DNA from 3 places in the Clostridioides sp. LIBA-6622 genome. Region 3 is predicted to be linked to each of the others. Evidence: a T-box and tRNA genes for the amino acid it is inferred to sense, from the RefSeq annotation. Region 3 holds a T-box; the other regions hold tRNA genes.
The links. The T-box of region 3 lies ahead of leuS (leucine--tRNA ligase). A T-box ahead of a tRNA ligase gene usually reads a tRNA of that ligase, here a tRNA-Leu.
Positions count from the first base shown of each region.

Region 1: it encodes a tRNA-Leu, which carries the amino acid that the T-box ahead of leuS (leucine--tRNA ligase) is inferred to sense. The anticodon was not compared.
Region 2: it encodes a tRNA-Leu, which carries the amino acid that the T-box ahead of leuS (leucine--tRNA ligase) is inferred to sense. The anticodon was not compared.

Region 1 is NZ_CP196998.1:1,753,785-1,756,070, reverse strand. Features, by position in the region: glycine riboswitch at 200-305, opposite strand; gene ACTG47_RS08350 (VOC family protein) at 800-1,165, shown strand; tRNA gene ACTG47_RS08345 (tRNA-Leu) at 1,312-1,392, opposite strand; gene ACTG47_RS08340 (Na+/H+ antiporter NhaC family protein) at 1,502-2,286, opposite strand, start outside.
Region 2 is NZ_CP196998.1:1,156,148-1,158,433, reverse strand. Features, by position in the region: gene polA (DNA polymerase I) at 1-867, opposite strand, end outside; tRNA gene ACTG47_RS05555 (tRNA-Leu) at 1,206-1,288, shown strand; gene ACTG47_RS05550 (MBOAT family O-acyltransferase) at 2,181-2,286, shown strand, end outside.
Region 3 is NZ_CP196998.1:2,890,840-2,893,125, forward strand. Features, by position in the region: gene leuS (leucine--tRNA ligase) at 1-1,078, opposite strand, end outside; T-box leader at 1,186-1,376, opposite strand; gene rsfS (ribosome silencing factor) at 1,429-1,779, opposite strand; gene yqeK (bis(5'-nucleosyl)-tetraphosphatase (symmetrical) YqeK) at 1,895-2,286, opposite strand, start outside.

The DNA of each region.
Region 1 (2,286 bases), 1.1 Mb from region 3:
CCCCATAAATTTAGACCCACTATATTTAAGTAATTTTGATATTATGTCATATACTTTTTCATAAAAAAAAGATATATCAGCATAGAAAATAATCCTAGCCTATATATCCCTGTTTGTATACCTGAAAGATTTAATAATTTAATATTATTTTGCTTCTTCGGTGACTTATAGTGTACTAACCTAAGTCTCTCCAGAGTCCCATCAATTAGCGATATCTTTGCCTGAAAGTTTCTCTAAGAATTGGCATTTTCTTAAATTTCTTCTTCGGCGCCTTTTTATATAAAGGTCTCTCTCGCTAATCTCATTTGGAAATATTTATTTTCATTTTTATTGTATGAATATTTCGATTAAATGTCAACACATTATATTTATTTTTTTTTATGTATTAATTTTTTTGTTAAGTTTTTATTATCAATTATACTACTTTTATAATATTAACTTTTATACGTATATGTTATATATTAATGTAAAATAATATATTTATTTAATTTATTATTAGCATGTCATATAAAACACTAAAAGTAAAGTTATATTGTAATTTACTATATTATGTTAAAGATATATTTATACATACAATAGAATCGTTTGCAACTTTATCTTTGTGAAAAATAAGATTTTTTCTCATTAACAAATTTATATTTATACACACTTTTAAACAGCAAAAAAGCATTAAATATGCTTTCAGGTTATCGACATGGGACTGTCAATATCCTTTTTCAACTAGTTATGTTATAATACAAATAACATTTATTCAGATAATGTGAATGATAGTGTAATATAAAATACAGGAGGAATTTTAATGCTGGCAACGCATATATATTTTAACGGAAATTGTAAGGAGGCGATAGAGTTATATAAGAACACTCTATATGCTGATGTTAAAACACTCATTGAAGATTCCAATTCAAATCTTGTTGTTCATGCAGAACTGACAATTCATGATGAATTGCTCATACTAAATGATTTTGGCAATAGTGATGGAGTTTCAAGGTCTGGAGGATATCAGTTATGCCTCCAATTTGATAACGAAGATGAGCTAAAAAGAGCTTATTCAAACATGGAGTTTGAAAGTATTACAATTAACCCAATACAATCCACAGATTACAGTCCATGCACTGTAAGATTTGAAGATAGATTTGGTGTAAGGTGGGCATTTTGGGTATAGACAATTGTATATTACATGTATCTTCTAATTTGAAAACACTCAATGTGCTTTTATATTTGATTTATTTATCAAAAAATAAAAACGGGATAGCCCACTCCGAAAGCCAGCAACCCCAGTTTTTTTCAGCACAACTAAGTACTGTATAATGCGGATGAAGGGAGTCGAACCCCCACGCCAATGGCGCTAGATCCTAAGTCTAGTGCGTCTGCCAATTCCGCCACATCCGCTTATCACTCTTTTATTTTACTATATTTCGCTATTATTTTCAATAACTTTTTAATATTATCTAAAAACTAACAAAACAATGATAATAAAAGGTGAAATTTATTTATATCCTTATTCTGCAAGTTCTATCTCTGCTTCATCAACTCTCTTACCAATTATTTGAATACCAACAAACACAGCCACTATAGCCAATGGTAACACTATATATATTGGCAGTCCAAAGCCAGCTGGTATATATCCAAATACAATAGTGATTACTGCTGTAAATATAGCATATGGCATTTGAGTATTAACATGGTCTATATGATTACAGCCAGCTCCCATTGAAGAAAGTATTGTTGTATCTGAAATTGGAGAACAATGGTCTCCAAATATTGCACCTGTTAAAACTGCACTTGTACTTACTATTACATAAGACATATCAGGATTTAGTGAGTATGCTAGTGGTATTGCAAGTGGCATAAGTATACCCATTGTTCCATAAGCTGTTCCAGTAGCAAAAGATATTATTGCTCCTAAACCAAATATTAAACTTGGCAATAAGAATGGAGGTAATGAACCTGATAATAAGTGTATTAAAAACTTAGCTGTACCTAATTCTTTTATTACTGAACTTAATGACCATGCAAGTATTAATATTACACCAGTGATTACTAAGCTTTTCATTCCATCTATCCAAACATCAATTGCTTCTGACACTGTAAAAATCTTTTTAACTATAGCCATTATAATAGCAACTAAACTTGCAACAAGTGCAGATTGGAATAATGCTCTAGATGCATCAGATGCACTAAAAGCTTCTTTTATTGCCTCAAAAGAATATGGTGAATTTGTAAATAATTGTATTAAAGCTTTATCTTCACCACCCATTATAGATGTATATCCACTGTAATAGA
Region 2 (2,286 bases), 1.7 Mb from region 3:
ATCAACTAAATCAACTAATCTTGATAATAGACTTGTAAATCCAAAATATCTAAATTTATCTAAAAGCTCATCTTTATCATAATCACCAAAAATCATACTGTCTAAATTTACTTCTATTGGTACATCTCTTATAATAGTTGCTAGTCTTTTACTTTGAATAGCAAGTTCTTTATTCTCTTCTATTTTCTTTTTTACACTACCTTTAAGTTTATCTGTATTCTCTATTAAGTTCTCTACACTAGAGAACTCTTTTATAAGCTTTATACCTGTTTTTTCACCTATTCCAGGTACTCCAGGTATATTATCTGACTTATCTCCCATAAGACCTTTTAAATCGATAAACTGTGTTGGAGTCATCTCGTACTTTTCAATAACAGAATTAAAGTTGTATTCTTCTACTTCCCCAACTCCTTTTTTTGTTATAAGGGTAGTTGTATTATCAGAAGCAAGTTGAATAGCATCTTTATCTCCAGTTACTATATATACCTTATATCCATTCTCTTCTGCTTTTTTAGAAACAGTACCTATAATATCATCTGCTTCATAACCATCTATTTCTAATCTATTTATTTTAAATTTATCTAAAAGGTCTTTTAATGGCTGTAATTGCTCTGCCAATTCATCTGGCATTCCCTTTCTTCCAGCCTTATATTCTTTATATTCTAAATGTCTAAATGTAGGTGCTTTCCTGTCAAAAGCTACACTTATATGTGTTGGTTCATATATATCAATCATTTTAAACAACATTGTCGTAAATCCATATATGGCATTGGTCTTTAAACCTTCTTTATTATTCATTTCTGGAAGAGCATAGAAAGCTCTATTTATTATTGAATTTCCATCTATTATAATTAATTTTTTTTCCAAATTATATCACTCCTAAAAATTATCTATTTTTCTAACATATATATTATATACCAATATACTGTTATTTAATATTCCCATAATAATAATAGTATATTAAAATTAAATATGTTGCAAACAATATATTTTTTTGCTATAATAATATACATGATATGCCCGAGTGGTTGAATTGGTAAATACAATGGGTTCAAAATCAACTGTGTTGATTCATAAGTTTTTGTAATAAAAGTCTAGTATTTATGATATTTTACAGTTTGATGAGTATTTTGTATTCAATATTCCTCTTGCATATTCTTGGAAAATCTGGTAGGATATACAAGTAGCTTGGATTTAAAATATAAGCCGCTGTGGCGGAACTGGCATACGCATACGACTCAAAATCGTACGGGAAACCATATGGGTTCGAGTCCCATCAGCGGCACCAATAAAAAAAAACTCTTTAGTATATACTAAAGAGTTTTTTTTATTGTAATATTTTTTCATCTTGAACTCCTAAAACATATCTAAACAAAGCAGGATTTTTTATGTATTTACTTAATAAATCCATACTTCTTATCATATTAATTTTTCCCCAATCTCTAAAACTTTTCCCTCTCTAAAAATATTTATAATCAATCATCATTATTCAGTATAACGATTCGATATTATTTTAAAGTATTTGTCATTTAAAACAAACTTGTAATAAAAGCATATCTGAAAGTATTCTGACTCCAATACTTAATAAAGAGTTCTTTTTATAATTATATATAAACAACATCTATCTTAATGGACTGTATAGAGCTACAACCACAGGCAAACACATATAGTTAAGCAATGTGTCCGTGATTTTTCTTTATTATTTTATTGTAATAGCTTTATTAATCCATTATAACATTATATCATTTAAAAAAATTATGTAAAAAGTCAAAATTTACATATATATTAATTAAACTTGTAAAAACATAGTTAAATTTGTACAATTAAGTACTTAAAACTTGAAAATACTTACTTTGCTATATATTTTAGATAAAGATATAATTTATTTAGTTAAGAAAAGAAGTGGTAAATATAAAATATAATTTAAAAATAACACTAAAATACATAAAAAGTTATAAAGCTAAATCTTTAGCAATTGCTCTGAGCATAATTCTTGCTACATCAACTTATTGTTGGTATTGCTACTCTCTCAATAAGTGCTCAGCAAGCAGCAGTAGTTAAATAGTATGGGTCTAAAATCAGAAATAAATCAAAACCTTACTCTTAATATATATATTATTAATTTTAGTTGTTTTATTTATTATTCATTTATTAAATAATAAAAAGATAAGGAGTCTAATATGATATTCAGTAGTTTAATATTTTTATTTTTATTCTTTCCAGTCACACTCATTTTCTATTACTTGGCAAATTCTAAGTATAAAAATGTCGTATTACTTCTAGCAA
Region 3 (2,286 bases):
TTATATCTAAGTTGTATTTCTCAGCAAAATCTCTATCTCTTTCATCATGTGCAGGAACTGCCATTATAGCTCCAGTTCCATATTCAACTAATACATAATTAGCTATCCATAGAGGAACTTTCTTACCATTTAAAGGATTTATAACGTATCTACCTATAAACATTCCTTCTTTTTCTACATCAGCAGCTGTTCTTTCTATTTCTGTCATTGTGTGCATTTTTTGAACAAAAGCTTCAACCTCTGCTTCATATTCAGTACCAGCAACTAATTCTTTAACTAACTCATGTTCTGGAGCAAGTACCATATAAGTAACTCCATAAGTTGTATCTGGTCTAGTTGTAAATACTGTCATAGACTTATCAGTTCCATCTATATCAAAAACTAAATCTGCTCCTGTACTCTTACCTATCCAGTTTCTTTGCATTATTTTAACCTTTTCTGGCCATCCATCTAATGTATCTAAATCATTAAGTAATTCTTCTGCAAATTCAGTAGTCTTAAAATACCATTGTTCCAAATCTTTCTTTAATACTGTTGCTTTACATCTTTCACATGCTCCTTGAACAACTTGCTCATTTGCAAGAACAGTCTCACAAGAAGGGCACCAGTTAACATAAGATTTTTTCTTATATGCAAGTCCATGTTCTAAAAACTTCAAAAATATCTCTTGAGTAAATCTATAGTATTCTGGAGTTGAAGTTGCTACTTCTTTATCCCAATCATAGCTAAGACCTAATAAATTTAATTGCTCTTTCATCTCTTCTATATTTTCCATTGTCCATTTGTGTGGATGTATTCCATGCTTTATAGCAGCATTTTCAGCTGGTAAACCAAAAGAATCCCATCCCATTGGATGAAGTACATTGTACCCTTCCATTTTTTTGAATCTTGCGACAACATCACCTATAGAATAGTTTCTAACATGACCCATGTGTATCTTTCCAGATGGATAAGGGAACATTTCTAATGTGTAATAATTAGGTTTTTCAGTTTGTGCTGTATCCATTTTATACTGATTATTGTCTTTCCAAATCTTTTGCCATTTCGATTCTACTTCTTTAAAATTATATACGCTCATATTTTGCCTCCTATTTTAGTTGTGTTCAACTATCTTATTTAATATTATTTACTTATAATTTCCAAATAATTCCTTGAAAATAAAAAATCCTCATCACTAAACTTGCGTTTAGGGACGAGGATAAATCTTCGCGGTACCACCCTAATTAGCCTACATTATATAGACTCTCTTAGATAGCTTTTAATCCAGCTACGGAAAATAGATTTCAATCTAGTAAGTTCAAAGTTATATAATATTAGTTCTCACCTGCCACTAACTCTCTGAAAAAATATAGTCTTTTACTGCTCTAGTCTATTCAATTTAATATAATTTTTGAAATTTTCTAATTATAATAACATATATTATCATGTTTATGCTAATGTGTCAATATCTATATAAGGTGCATCTTTCCATAATTTTTCCAAATTATAAAATCCTCTGTTTTCCTCATTAAATACATGAACCATTACATCTCCATAATCAAGAAGTACCCAAGTTTGAGTGCTTTGTCCTTCTTTTCCTCTTGGCTCTAGTCCTAGCTTTGTTAATTCATCTTCTACATTATCTGCAATAGCTTTTACCTGTCTCTGAGAAGATGCTGTAGTGATAATAAAGTAATCACACAAACTAGAAACTTTTCCTATATTTATTATAACTGTATCTTGACCCAGTTTATCTTCTATGGCATCATATGCTATTTTTGTCATTTGTTCCACTGTCATATAAAATTCCTCACTTTCCTAATTAAAATACACTTAGTTATTGTAACATATTAATACGATTTTGTAACATAGTCAACTTTAAATTTATTAATATATTTGCCTTTATGTCTATTTTTTATAATAACTTTTCTTTAATTAGATAGTTTCTTGCCATAACTGTTCTTGGATGTATCTCTTCGTTTTTATTAATAACAAACATTAAAGTATTATTAAAAGAAGTTAAAAGTGCTTCATCAAGTTTTCCTCCATATGCCAATTCTCTTAAGGTATCTACAACTGGAAATTTTCTTCCTTCTTCAATTAAATCAGCTATGTAAATTATTTTTTCTAAAAGAGACATATCTTCTCTTCCTGTTGTATGATATTTGATTGCATTTATAATATCTTCATCTTCTATCCCAAACTCATACTCACATATGTATGACCCAATTACACTATGAGATAGAGAGCGATTTCCATCCTCTATTGGGTCTAAGTATATTTCATACTTGTTTACATAATCTTCTA